Linked DNA regions of Candidatus Kuenenia stuttgartiensis. The protein of the gene in region 2 interacts with the protein of the main gene of each other region in a pairwise test. Links are inferred from orthologs where the notes say so. Each region holds a gene or a part of one and is shown on either strand. Other genes may lie near its edges. The genes, in order: rpe and eno.

Region 1 (7,230 bases), 140 kb from region 2 along the record:
CCCACTCTTCAAGCCACGTATCACGCGGTATCCACGCATTGTGCTCATTTACTTTGCCGTAACGAGTTCTCCATTCATTAAACTTAGATTGGGAGATACCAATCCATCTGATCAATTGGCACACCGGTATTTCCGCCTTTCCAGACCACCTATTGACAAAATCAACTACGATATCCCTTGTATCATGGGCTACCCAAATGCCTTTTAGTTTGCCCCAAGACTTTTTTTTAGCGCAACGTGTTCCTCCATCAGTTCTGACAATACCTCGTTTTTGCGGGCAAGCTTCTTCTCCAGTTCCAATGCCTTTTTCTTCCATTCCTGGCACTCCCCGTCCTTCCCTTTTCCAAAGGCGTATACGGCATTTGACAGCAATTCCTTCAGCCAACGATAGTACATGGTTGGATGAATACCATTAGCGTCACACACATCCGAGAGTGTTTTCTTTTCAAGTAAATGTTGCTTCATTATCTCCACTCGTTTCTCCGGTAGATACCTTTTTCTCATACTTACTTCTTTCATTTTTCCCTCCTTTGAAATAGTTTATGTATAGCTTATTTCAATAAGAGAAATTCCATTTCCGTCTGAAGCAAAACACAATTAGATTTTCGAAACATAAAAAAATCGCATGTGCATTGAACAAGGGATTGTAGCACCTTGTTCAAATTCAATTTTTAGAAAATTATACGCTCAGAGGTATTTCAAGACGATTGATAGATTACCAATGGAGTAGCCACACAGTATATGTTTATGGGAAACTATCTCCTGGCCGGTTGAGGATATAGGTGTTTTTTATTAAATTCCCGGAAAACAAAAAACAGGGAATATAAGGAAATGGTTCAAGATTATTCCGGAGAGGAGACGCGGATATTGGAGGATTTTCGGCAGGGTTTGTTTTTGGGAGTAAAGGGTATTGATGGCAGGTAAAATAAATTGGGTTGGGTTTTTAAGGAAATTGAGGGATACTTCCCTGATTTTAGATTATGCCTCGGCTGCATCAATAGGGGGGAATGTCGCTTTATTATTCCAATGAATAGTCGTCAGGCATTAAAGATTATTTTAGATTTCCTTTTTCATAGTATTTTATAAGTTTAGATATAAGTTTATCGACGCTGCAATTCTCGATGTCAGCCAATTTATTAAGCTTTTTGAAATTTCCTGTAGAGATTTCTTTGTCCAATACCTTTACAGAACCATCATTCCAGTGAAGTTTATTTCGGTCAGCTAGAATGAATTTTTCCGGGTAGAGTTTTGCCGCCCTCTTTTTCACTTGATTCCATGCTTCATTGATATCGCGTGTAGCAGACATTTGGCCCAACAATCCCATATTGTAGACTATGGTCTCTTTGAAGTTCTTAGTTCCCGCAGGAAGTTGTAAGAGAATTTCCAACATAGCTTCGGACAGTTTGGCTTTAGATAGTCCAGTACCCATACCTGCTCTTCTCATTTCGCCGAACATTTTCTTGTTAAACATTGAACCTCCTTGGCTGTGACTACAAATTATAAATGAATACGACTATTTCTAAGCCTAACTACCAAAATCAACGGCGGCGCTTTTTGCCGTTCTAGCCAAAGCTATTCTCTGTAATAATATGGATCATCAAACATTGATGCCCGTTCATTCCTTTCTGATATGCACCGCATCGGACATACCACACATGCTTCTGTTAGCGAATCCCATGCTTTGGCAGCAATCGTCAATAACTTATCTACAAGTCTATCTCCGATAGCAGGAAAAAATTCCTCAATTGCCTCGTGTCCCAATCTGACATTGGCGATCCGCCCTTCCAGTTTATCAAGAATAACCTTCTTAAGGTGTTTTGCGTAATAAATGCAGAAATTTTTTAACCGGAGATTATCTATTCCCTTTTGATATAACTTCTCCGTTAATCGTTTCTCTTTCGCAAGGAAATGACCAAATCCCTGCGCGAACTCAAACAGAAACCAGTTAATTTTTGTTTTCTCCTTGTCGTTTAAAAAAAAGTGACTCGGAGAAATGTGATTTTTCTCATCACTATTGTTATGATGTCTTGAAATAATCATTATCCTCTCTTCGTATCCTCTCAAAATTTCATGGTAAAAGTATAGAAAAAGAATTCCTAATTTTAATAAAAGCAACAAAAAATCGTATGATATGAGGGACACTTCCTGAATTTTGGATTATGCCTCGGCCGTATTAATAGGGGAAGTGTCACGATATTATATCTGAACGGGTAAAAAATCTTCATCAAAAAAACTGGATTCAGGCTGTGGTGGCGCTTTTATGTTTGATTCCATTGAAAAAAAATATAAAAACTGCGCGAAAGAATTGGTCTGGCGGTGGTTTTTCCTGGCGAAAAATCCACCACCGTTCCGGATACAAAGGAGATACGGCGGTATCATTTTCATGAAATGCGTGTGCAGGTTGCGATAAAAAGGGCGGTACAGGATGCAAAAATTTGTAAACGTGTTGCAACTCATACGTTTCGCCGTAGCTTTGCAACGTATCTAATGAAAAAGGCAGAACCTCAGTAATTGGAGTTCTGCCTATAATTAAGATTGGCTCCTCGGGTAGGATTCGAACCTACAACCTAGTGGTTAACAGCCACCCACTCTACCATTGAGCTACCGAGGAAGATTTTTATTAATTAACATGCAAATATTGAATCAACCTTGAAATTTCATGCTTCATGTTTTTACGATGTACAATCATATCAAGAAAACCATGCTCAAGCAAAAATTCCGCCCGCTGAAAATTACCAGGAAGTGTTCGTTTTATTGTTTCCTGAATTACTCTGGGACCTGCAAAACCAATCAGCGCCTTTGGTTCGGCAATAGTAATATCTGCCAATGAAGCAAAACTTGCCATTACTCCACCCAGTGAAGGATCGGTTAATACCGATATGTATAGCCCGCCCGCCCGTTGAAACCTTGCTATGGCGGCGCTCGTTTTTGCCATTTGCATAAGAGAAAAAATACCCTCCTGCATGCGAGCTCCTCCGCCTGAACCAGAAATAATCACCAAAGGGAATTTTTGATCCATAGCCTTTTCTGTTATGCGGACAATCTTCTCCCCAACCACAGAACCCATACTTCCCATTATGAAGCTGGGATCGGTAATCCCTATCATGATGTCAGCGCCATTCACCTTTCCTTTTCCAACTATAGCGGCCTCTTTCAGTCCGGATTTAAGCTGGTCGGCAGTAACCCTTTCTGGGTATGACATGCGGTCAAAAAAATTCAAAGGATTGGTGGGCTTCATATCAGTCCAATACTCTTCGAAACTGTCTTCATCAAGCAGCAATTTTAATCTGTCCCTGCTAAAAATGCGAAAATGGTAATCACACTCGGGACAAACCTGGAAGCTTTCTTCAACGGTTTTCCTATATACCAAATTTTTGCACCAGTCGCAGCTTATCCATAAGCCGTTTGGCATATCTTTCTTTTTTCTAAAGAACACCATTGAATTGCCATGCCCCCATTAAATTAACAAAAGGGATATTCGCTCCATCATTGGCAAACATTGTTTTTGACCACTTATGCAACGTTTTCCCGTGCAAAATATCCCATATATACTATTGTGAAATACAGAAAAACTAATAACTATTCAGCGTAATTTATTAAACTACCGGAGATCAGAGCGCAACTCGTTTCCAAACAGATACTTCACTATGTTCAGTACAAGGTTTGGGAATGAGCCGTGTATCGTTTACGCTGAATAGTTACAAAAACCGTCAACAAAACAAGAGATAGTTTAAAACTTTTTAACCAAAAAACAAGCTATTTTTATATATTTCCAGGAAACAACTTCTTTGGACAATAAAAAGGAATTTATCTGTTAACAAGATTAACAGCATCTTTTTCCATGGTTTGTTCGGCAATTTGTTTCAGGGATTTAATCGCATTGCCAGGGTCACTCGTTTTAAAAATAGCAGAAGCGGCTACGATTACATTTGCCCCTTGTTTTACTACCTGGGAAATATTGTCTGGTGTAATTCCTCCATCTACCTGAATATCCATTTTATCCGGCGCTTTATCGCGGAGCCTTGCAATCTTAGGCAAGGCAATTGGAATAAATTTCTGGCCAGCAAAACCTGGATTTACCGACATGACGAGCGCCATATCTACCTGATCCAGAAAATTTTCTATCATTTCTACGGGCGTACCCGGATTTAACGATATACCAACTTTCATCCCCGTACTTTTGATCAGAGAAATAATCTCTTTGGGGTTTTTTACCGTCTCAATATGAAATGTAATTATTCCATTGCCTTCCGCCGCCCCGGCAAATGCTTCCACATAACGTTCCGGATGTTCGATCATTAAATGTATATCTAATGGTATATTTGTTATCCGCCTTATCCCCGCAACAATAAAAGGCCCTATGGTAATATTGGGGACAAAATGGCCGTCCATAACATCAATATGAATGAGATCGATTCCCGCCGCTTCAATGCGTTTGATTTCTTCTTCAAAGCGCATGGGATTTGCCGCCAGTATTGAAGCGGATATTTTAATCTTATTTCTCATTCTTCGTATTTCCTTTGTTTTAGCATAGATCAATAGAGAAGTTACGGAAGATGTCCGTATATTATATTTTTTTGTCCGTAAGCGATGCTATCCCGGGGAGATCTCCGCCTTCCAATAATTTCAAAAAAGCCCCTCCGCCGGTTGAAATAAATGATACCTCGTGCGCTTTCCCTGCTTTGTGAAACGCCATGTCGGTATCACCGCCGCCCACTACGGTGGATGCGTGAGAACTTGTTACGATATCTACCATGGCGTATGTTCCTCTGCTGAATGCATCAATTTCAAACGCCCCCATAGGGCCGTTCCATAAAATTGTTTTTGCGTCCTGCAATACCGCGGAAAAAAGTTTTATCGTTGCAGGGCCTATGTCAAGGGCAATCCATCTTTCTGGTATTTCCTGAAATGGCACTACCTTTGTTTCCGCCGTTTTGTCAAATTTTTCCGCCACAACGAAATCCACCGGTAAATATAATTTTGTGCCATTTTTCTTTGTATAATCCATTAGATTATTTGCCGTCTCAATCATACTGTCTTCAACCAGCGATTTCCCAACCGGTATTCCCTGTGCTTTAAGAAAGGTAAATGCCATTGCCCCGCCGATGATGATTTTATCCATCTTTTTGGCAAGATTTTCAAGGATCTTTATTTTGTCAGAGACCTTAGAGCCTCCCAAAATGGCAATAACAGGACGTATAGGATCGTTGACGGATTTTTCAAAATAGTCCAACTCTTTCTTGATCAAAAACCCGGCTGCCGCAGGCACATACCGGACTATCCCGACCATCGAAGCATGATTTCTGTGGCAGTTTCCGAATGCATCCTGTACGAATAAATCACATAAACCCGCAAGCTCTTTCGCAAACCCGGCATCGTTTTTTTGCTCGCCGGGATGAAACCTTAAGTTTTCCAACAGTAGCACGTCTCCGTAATTCATTGCCTCTACCTGTTTTTTTACCTCTTCGCCAATACAGTCCTCCGCAAGCGTGATCTTGACTTTTTCCGTCAGAAAACGTTGCAGACGCCTTGCTACAGGTTTTAAACTGTATTTCGGATTTGCGCCGACGGGCCTTCCCAGATGAGACGCAATAATTACCTTTGCTTCCTCATCCAGCAAATAGTTGATGGTTGGCAATGTTGCGCGAATCCTGGTATCATCGGTTATATTCCCATCTTCGTCTAATGGTACATTGTAATCCGTACGTACCATAACCTTCTTTTTTCTAACCGCCAGGTCTTTTATAAATAGTTTTTTCATTTAAATATTATTATGCTTTAAAATGAGGTTTATTAGAAATAACGCAGGAGAAAAACCGTTTTGGCTTGCAGGAAACTTATTGGAGAAAGCGCTAAATATTACTCGTTTAAATAAATATTCGTTACTTTGCAGGGAATGGGCATTTTTCATTACACAAGAAAACGGATGTTTTTTTTAAAGACGACTCATTAATTCGATCAGGTCAACCATGCGGTTTGAAAACCCCCATTCATTATCGTACCAGGATATTACTTTTGCCATGCGTTTATCAATTACATACGTTAACGCGGAATCGAATATGCTGGAATGTGGATTCCCGATGATATCTGAAGATACAATGGGGTCTCCGCAATATTCAAGGATACCTTTTAAATCGCCTTCTGCGGCTGTTTTCATGGCAGCATTGATTGCATCCCTATCGACCTCTTTTGCAAGCATAACCACCAAATCGGTAACAGAACCATCGGGCACGGGAACCCGCATGGCCAGGCCATCCAACTTCCCTTTCAGTGATGGAATCACCTCGCCGATTGCCTTTGCCGCTCCAGTCGTTGTCGGAATAATATTTATTGCCGCTGCCCTTGCCCTTCTGATATCCTTATGCATGAAATCCAGTATTCGCTGATCATTCGTATATGCATGTATTGTCGTCATAAGCCCTTTTTCTATTCCAAAGTTGTCATGCAATACTTTTGCGAGCGGCGCTAAACAATTCGTTGTGCATGAAGCATTGGACACTATTTTGTGTTCCGGCCGGAGATCTTTATTATTTACCCCGACAACGATTGTTGCGTCTATTTTATCCTTTGCCGGGGCTGAAAGAAGCACCTTTTTTGCACCCGCATCCAGGTGTTTTGAGCAGTCCGACCTTGAGGTAAATATGCCCGTAGATTCAATGACAATGTCTACGCCAATCGATTTCCATGGCAGTTTGGCAGGGTCTTTCTCCATAAGCAATCTGACCTCTTTGTCATTTACCATGAGGGCATTTTCTTTTATTTGTATGCTTCCGTCAAATCTGCCGTGTATAGAATCATATTTCAGCAACATTGCCAGCGATTTTGAATCGGCAAGATCATTTATGGCAACTACATCGATATTATTCCGTTTGGATATTACACGAAATACATTCCTTCCTATCCTTCCAAAACCATTTATTCCTATTCTAACTGACATGTATTGTCCTTATTTTTTGTCCTAAAATATTAAAAATACGTATTTCACTTACCATTTATAGTTTATAAAAAGGGGGGCACTTTTCCCACAGGAAAAGACACGGTATTCTAAGCAGGTAAATATGTTTTGTCAAGTATTTAAAAACCATGGGCTGCTTTTACTTACCGAATAGTCTTAAAATGCGGTACTGGCAAAAAATTAATGTTCGGGTAAGAATTGTGCCAATGCCTGCATCCAGTTCCAAAGCCCATTTTTCATTTCTTCCGCCTCTACGCCATCTTTGAATGAATCTT
Region 2 (7,249 bases):
AGAACTTTCGGGAATGGTAAAAATAGAAGAGGATGACGGCGTTTATTTTCAATTAATGGAAGATAACGAGCGCTACGGGCACAAAGCCGGTGAGGTGGTATTTATTGCAGCAGAAGATGTTGTAAAACAGGACAGAGTAACGGAAATTGAACTGGCGAACCGGATTATAGCATATCATGTGGAAGAAATAGGCATCATGCCTGAAGAGGCACGGGTCTTTGTGCCACCATTATTATACGGCGAAGGGAAGAAAGTACAATGCGAGTGGACATTTGCGTTTTTAAAAGAACCCTTTGATCTCAGACCCTGGCTTGACGTAAAAATGCCATCGTTTGACATGTCTACCGAAGATGCAACGAAGCTGGCTATATTTCTTGCCGCAAAAGATGGGGAACAATACCCTTATGAGTATATCGAAGAAACAAAAAAGGGATATATAGAAAAAAAAGAACTGGCATTTCCCGGGTATCTCGAAGCTGCGAAAAAGCTATTCGAATCTGAAAATGTTCATTGCCTGCAATGCCATATCAGAGGCAGTAAAATGCCGGAAGGGGAGCCCGCAGACTGGGCGCCTGATCTAATGCTTGCAAAGACACGGCTCAAGCCGGAGTGGATTAAGAAATGGCTTTTAGACCCGCAATCGATTCAGCCGGGAACAAAAATGCCTAAATTTTTCAGAGAAGGAGAATTTCAGGAATATATTCCCGGAACACCTGAAGAACAGGTAGAGGTTATGAAGGATTTTTTGATGAACCTTTGGGAATAGCACTACAAAGAAACAACCATGACAGGGTTAATGCACTGCCAATTTTTGTGCTGGACGTAAGAATAAAATGTCGCTTTAGGTAACACTTTAGTTTTTTGGAAAACGTATCACCTAATAGAGCGCAAAATATTGCATCTCTCTACCGTAGGAGCAAGCTGTCTCCCTGTCAATCATTCATTTTACAGGTTGCTCCTGACGGAGCTATTTATCCTAAGCTAGCATAGCCAGAACTAAACAAGCACGAAATACGAAAGATGCTCTCGTTTAGCATTTCAAATAATACTCTCGTTCCCAAGCTCTGGCTTGGGAACGCAATTGTTTGAGAAGCTCCAGCTTCGCCTGGAAAAAAAGAATGAAAAATGCTACCGATGATATTTAAAAATATCTTTCGGTGCTTCATCTTACCCATTTAGTCCACATACAAAGTTTAAACCGAATAATTATGACGAAAGGGAAGCGGGAGCTTCCAATGCATTTACGTTCCCAAACCGGAGCTTGGGAACGAGCGCTTTTACTTTTTAAAGAATATAAACTGTTAGCGCTTTAGTTATTATTCAAGGTTAACGCAAGGGTTATTTCGCCTCCAGTTTTTTAATTGCCTCTAATACTTTCGACCTGTCGGTTGGGTTTGTCGCATATTTAACACAATTCCGGTATTGTTCGAGGGCCTTTGCCGTGTTCTTTTTTGCTTCATAGAGGGCAGCTATGGTAAAATTGGATTCAAAATCCGCCGGGTCGATATTCAGCACTTTTTTAAAAGCATCCATGGATGCCTCTCCTTTGTCCTCCAGTAGATACAACACTCCCAACTGTTTGAAATATTTAGCCTGGTTCATAGGGTATATTGTTAATGCATGATTGTAGACTGTTATTGCTTTTGAAAAGCTACCGGCAATAACATAGGCATTGGCAAGTTCGTGAAAGAGGTCTAACCCTAAAAAGGACATGTACCTTATATGTTCTTCATTGCCTGAATCAAATAAATGTATTGCCTTTTCTCCCGTTTTTATTAAACGGTCGATTTTTTCAGGATTCTCCAGATAATGGGAAAATAACGTATATTGCAGAACAAACTCTTCCGGCATATCAGAAACAAGTTCCAGTAATTTGTTTTCCGTTTCCTGATATGTGAATTTTCCCTGATAGTAACTTTCTATGATATCTTCGGCAGTTTCCATTACTTTGTCTGAAAGGCAAAGTCTTGTGATTTGCTGCACAAGTTTTTCAAACATTTCCGGAATTTTCTCCGCTGACTCGCATTCCCCCACCAATGCACCCACCGTTTTATCCTTCATCTCCTGCAGTCTTACTGTTTCTATTTCCTTTGCATTTATCACTTCGATATCTGCCCGGTATCCTTCGCCAAATTGGGAAAGACTGCCTTTTATCCCGAAATCTGCATTTAATTGCTTTGTCATTTTTACTACTTTTTCCCACTCAAAACTAAAAAAAAGGTCTATAATATCTTTATTACTAAAGTTTGAACCTTTTTCCACGTTGTCAATCTTGTAGAAATTATGCAAAACAGTTTTTCTCACATAATGGTAAGTACGTTTCTGGTCTATTACGCTAAAAAGACCAGACCGGATTAACTCGCTTTGTATAATACGTTCCACCCCTGCAATTTGACTCTCTGATCCAAGGTTATACACAAAGGGAAAGATAACAACCTTATATTTTTGTTCCTGCGCAGGCAAGGTTTGCGCTGAAAAGATAAAAAAAGTAATAGTGAATATTAATGATGTATAAGTTTTTTTTAACATTTTTAAGGGCATCTTTTTATTAAAGGGATTATCGGTATTGAGTTTATTTTAAAATAAATAAAAAAAGCCCGATCATTTGTAGTTAATACAAATTAGCAGGCTCTTATTACCACTCCGGGATTTACGAGAAAGTAAAAACATGTTTAAAATGGATTCGGAAGGGTGCCGGGAGATGACTACCGCAGTTTTTGTATTTGGCAAAAAGTTTTTTATGCCTTGTTTTTGAATGCAGCTATTATTTTATCCGCCACTTCTTCTGATATTTCCTCTTTTTCATAAAACCCTGTTTCCAGTTTTTCTTTTACTTCCACTAATTTTGCAGACCTTGTATCCGATACTTCGTTTTTAACGATTGCTTTCAGATTTTCAATTTTTTCGCTAAAAATCCTGGACTCCTGAGAAATGCTAACGGCGTCTTGTTTTTCGGAACTGGTATTCCCCTCTTTCTCTCTGTTTTTTACCGGCTTATTCGCTTCGTAACGCTTCAAGCCAATACTTTTCAGCATGGAGGGGTCGCTCGTTATTCTATCCATAGTACCTTCCTTAATATTCAAAAATGTTTTTTTAAGTTTGTAGATTTAAATTTCGCACTGTACAGAACAAATAAAAGGCGCGTTTAATATCATTTTTAGTTAAATTTTGCCGCCATTAAAAATTATATCTTCATTGTATCGTTATTCAAAACTTTATTCTCTCAGAACCGTATACGTTTATTGTGGTGCAACGCTAGTTTTGATATCGGCAAAAATGGGCACTGATTTAGGTTTTTATCAAAGTATTTTTGTTTCTCTCTGATAGCAGGTTTTTTGAAACCGTAGGGACGAAGCATTTGCTATAACGGGCAGACATGCGTTCATGCTCAAACGGCCAAATGCTTCACCCCTACACCGTGCGGCAAATATCGTTATTATTGGAATTTTTCAAAAAACGAAATTGATACAATTTAGCGCATGTTTTCCACGTATAAGATATATATAAAATGATTAGAACAGCAGTCTAACAGAATATATTTGACATCAGCCAAAAAATGTGCTATAGAGGAATTCATGTTTTTTTAAAGTTCGTAACTTACATTCTATCAATGATATACATATAAAACAGGAGCTGTCAATTGACCATTATTTATAGTATTAAAGCAAGAGAGATTTTGGATTCAAGGGGAAATCCTACCGTAGAAGTCGATGTGATTTTGAAGAATGGAATTATGGGCCGTGCCGCCGTGCCTTCCGGAGCTTCCACAGGAAAAAGGGAGGCCCTGGAACTGAGAGATACTGATAAACCTTCACGATTTATGGGCAAAGGGGTTCAGACTGCGGTTAAAAACGTAAATGAAATTATTTCTCATAAACTCGAAGGAATGGATGCAACCCGCCAGGTAGAGATTGACAACCTGTTAATACAATTAGATGGCACCAAAAACAAAGAGAAACTCGGGGCAAATGCTATTTTAGGCGTTTCGCTTGCAACGGCAAAAGCGGCTGCTAATGCATTGGGGGTTCCCCTATACCGGTATATTGGCGGTACGAATGCAAAGGTTTTGCCCGTCCCCATGATGAATATCCTGAATGGCGGCAAACATGCCGACAACAATCTTGATATACAGGAGTTTATGATTGTGCCGGTAAATGCGGACAGCTTTGCGAACGCCTTGCGCACCGGCGCAGAAATATTTCATACCCTTCGCTCTGTTTTAAAATCAAATGGATACAACACTAATGTTGGAGATGAGGGCGGTTTTGCTCCGAATTTGAAAACTAATGAAGAGGCGATTGATTTGATTCTTCAGGCGATTAAAGACGCCGGGTATAGTGCGGGAAAAGATGTTTATCTTGCGTTAGACTCTGCTGCCAGTGAATTTTATCAGGAAGGAAAATACGTATTGCGCACAGAGGGTTGCAAGAAAAAAACAAGCGATGAAATCATCGCCCTTTACACGGAATTTTTGAATAAGTATCCTATTTGCAGCATTGAGGATGGTTTGGCGGAGGACGATTGGGATGGTTGGGTTAAACTTACCAATCAACTGGGAAAAAAGGTTCAAATCGTAGGAGACGACATATTCGTTACAAATACGGAAATCCTGGCAAAGGGAATTGAAAGAGGCGTAGCCAATTCCATTTTAATCAAGGTCAACCAAATTGGCACTTTAACAGAAACGTTAGATGCAATTGAACTGGCAAAGACGAATGGCTACTCAGTCGTCATTTCTCATCGGTCAGGCGAAACAGAAGATTACACCATCGCAGACATAGCAGTAGCCACCAATGCCGGCCAAATAAAAACCGGTTCACTAAGCAGGACGGATCGTATATGCAAATACAATCAACTTTTACGTATAGAAGAAGACCTCTCGGATAACGCAATATATGGAGGTAAATTATGCAGACTGCAAAAACAGGTATAGAGCATGGCAATCATTTTCGGGGAAATCTTTTTTGTGAGAAAAGAGAGGAAAAACCCTTTTATTTCGGCAAATACATCCTGATTACCCTTGTCACCTCATTTGTCGTAGTACTCTTCTCCTACCTAATTACGCATGCCCGTCAGGAAAGATTTCGTATGTTAGAAACAAAAAGGATTCTTGAGGGACATGTGGTACAATTAAGATTGGAAAACGACAGTCTCGAGAGCGAGTATTCCTCTTTACAGAAAGACCCTCTCCGTATTGAAAAAGAAGCGCGTGAACAATTAGGATATTTTGCGCCTGGAGAGGTTTTTTATGATAAGTATCGTTTTAATATAAAAAGCGTCCCCGGAAAAAAGCCCGTTGCTGCAACTGCCCCAAACCGGTGGAAATCATTCCTCTTCGACGGGTCTTTTCCATGGCAGCTTCCTGCCATGATAATTCTTGTTACCGCCGCATATTATCTGATTACCTACTATTATGAATATAGAAAATTATATAAATCAAATCGTTAGAGATGCGAAAAGCGCTTCGCGGCGTATTGCTACGGCAAGCACAGCGTTAAAAAATACTGCACTTGATTATATTGCGGAAGGCATAAATTCCTCTGCGGATTTCATTCTAACGGAAAATAAAAAAGATGTGCTCGCCGCAAAACAAGCCGGACTGTCAGAAGCGATGATTGACCGCCTATCCCTGACCGATAAACGTATCAACGCAATGGCTGACGGTGTAAGGCAAATCATTCATCTTGCCGACCCTGTAGGAGAAATTATTCATGGGCATACACGGCCAAATGGTTTGCAGATAAAAAAAATACGCACACCAATCGGCGTAATTGTTATTATTTATGAATCACGGCCTAATGTGACCGCCGATGCTGCGGCATTGTGTCTGAAAGCAGGAAATGCCGTTATATTAAGGGGTGGGAAAGAGGCGATTCATTCTAATATTGCGCTGTATAAAATACTTACTGCCGCTTTGGAAAAGGCAGGACTCGATAAAAACGGCATACAGCTTGTCGAAATTACAGAGAGGGAGGCGATTGATTATTTACTTACGTCTGACAAATATGTTGACGTCGTCATTCCTCGTGGCGGAGAAGCACTCATCCGTACCGTCGTTGAAAAATCGACCATCCCTGTTATAAAACACTATAAAGGCGTTTGCCATACCTACGTGGATGAATTTGCCGATCTGAAAATTGCCGAAGAGGTTTGTTTCAATGCCAAGGTTCAGCGGCCTGCAACCTGTAATGCAATGGAGACGATGCTGGTGCATGAAAATATCGCTCCCGTTTTTTTGCCAAAAATAGCGAAAAGATTAGTTGATTCCGGCGTGCAATTGCTGGGTTGCAAAAAAACATGTACCTTTTTAGATACGATAAAACCGGCAACGGACGAAGATTATCATAATGAATACCTGGATATGGTGTTAAACATAAAAGTAGTGGATTCAATAGATGACGCTATTTCTCATATAACAAAATACGGTTCAGGTCATTCAGAGGCAATCATCACTACCAATTATAGTAATGCCCTGCAATTTACCGGCGAGGTAGACGCCGCAGCGGTATACGTCAACGCCTCTACCCGTTTTACCGATGGCTATGAGTTTGGCATGGGGGCTGAAATTGGCATTAGCACGGATAAACTCCACGCCAGAGGGCCAATGGGACTTGCAGAACTTACCTCCTATAAATTTGTGGTTTTTGGAAACGGCCAATTGCGGGAATAACTACGAAGTACGATTTGGAATTTGGGACTTGGGATTTTAAATCATACCTCGTAATTCGTAATTCGTAATTCGCTTTTTGCGGCAAATTAACTTCCAAAGAAATACCTTCCCTGCCGTAAGGGCATTCATAAAACTTGCTTCACCAGAAAAAAATGATATAAATTATTGTTTGTTTTGCGGAAATAGGACTTTTAAATAATTTCAAACGAATCAGGGAAACCTTTCATTATTTTTTTATTTGGTGTAAATATTATGGGAAAAGCAGCTTTTGGTGAAAGATCAATAGCAGAACTCGAGAATATGATTCTGGAACTTGAACATCGTATAGAAGATTTAGAAAATGCCTCTTTAAAAGGCGAATCAGAGCATGACGATGAATTACGCTACTTAAGGGAAGAGCAAGAACAGATACAAAAGGAAATCTTTGCTAAATTAACCCCTTATGATATCGTTAAAATCGCACGGCATCCCTTACGCCCACTGTCAACAGACTATATAAATTTTATCGTGGAAGACTTTGTTGAACTCCATGGGGATAAACGATTTGGCGATGATAAGGCAATGGTTTGCGGTTTTGGC

The links.
Region 1: the proteins of eno (region 2) and rpe interact in binary tests that used the Escherichia coli proteins (3 or more experiments, as listed by UniProt). The link is inferred for Candidatus Kuenenia stuttgartiensis from one-to-one orthologs.

What each region holds. Positions count from the first base shown.
Region 1 is NZ_LT934425.1:1,527,299-1,534,528, reverse strand. What follows is about bases 2,658-5,580. They hold rpe (ribulose-phosphate 3-epimerase), read right to left. Parts: upstream 4,507-5,580; coding sequence 3,808-4,506; downstream 2,658-3,807. Other genes in these bases: KSMBR1_RS06945 (phosphoglycerate kinase), read right to left, coding at 4,568-5,580; accD (acetyl-CoA carboxylase, carboxyltransferase subunit beta), read right to left, coding at 2,658-3,412. Also shown: KSMBR1_RS06985 (hypothetical protein), read right to left, coding at 1-124; KSMBR1_RS06980 (transposase), read right to left, coding at 205-519; KSMBR1_RS06975 (hypothetical protein), read right to left, coding at 1,052-1,471; KSMBR1_RS06970 (hypothetical protein), read right to left, coding at 1,573-2,040; more of accD, read right to left, coding at 2,621-2,657; more of KSMBR1_RS06945, read right to left, coding at 5,581-5,761; gap (type I glyceraldehyde-3-phosphate dehydrogenase), read right to left, coding at 5,936-6,937; KSMBR1_RS20850 (hypothetical protein), read right to left, coding at 7,136-7,230. UniProt on the Escherichia coli protein: Catalyzes the reversible epimerization of D-ribulose 5-phosphate to D-xylulose 5-phosphate.
Region 2 is NZ_LT934425.1:1,382,393-1,389,641, forward strand. The notes cover bases 2,845-5,786. They hold eno (phosphopyruvate hydratase), read left to right. Parts: upstream 2,845-3,640; coding sequence 3,641-4,933; downstream 4,934-5,786. Other genes in these bases: KSMBR1_RS06320 (flagellar biosynthesis anti-sigma factor FlgM), read right to left, coding at 2,845-3,062; KSMBR1_RS06330 (FtsB family cell division protein), read left to right, coding at 4,909-5,448; KSMBR1_RS06335 (glutamate-5-semialdehyde dehydrogenase), read left to right, coding at 5,414-5,786. Outside these bases: KSMBR1_RS06310 (c-type cytochrome), read left to right, coding at 1-766; KSMBR1_RS06315 (tetratricopeptide repeat protein), read right to left, coding at 1,339-2,529; more of KSMBR1_RS06320, read right to left, coding at 2,739-2,844; more of KSMBR1_RS06335, read left to right, coding at 5,787-6,670; KSMBR1_RS06340 (acetyl-CoA carboxylase carboxyltransferase subunit alpha), read left to right, coding at 6,923-7,249. UniProt on the Escherichia coli protein: Catalyzes the reversible conversion of 2-phosphoglycerate (2-PG) into phosphoenolpyruvate (PEP). It is essential for the degradation of carbohydrates via glycolysis.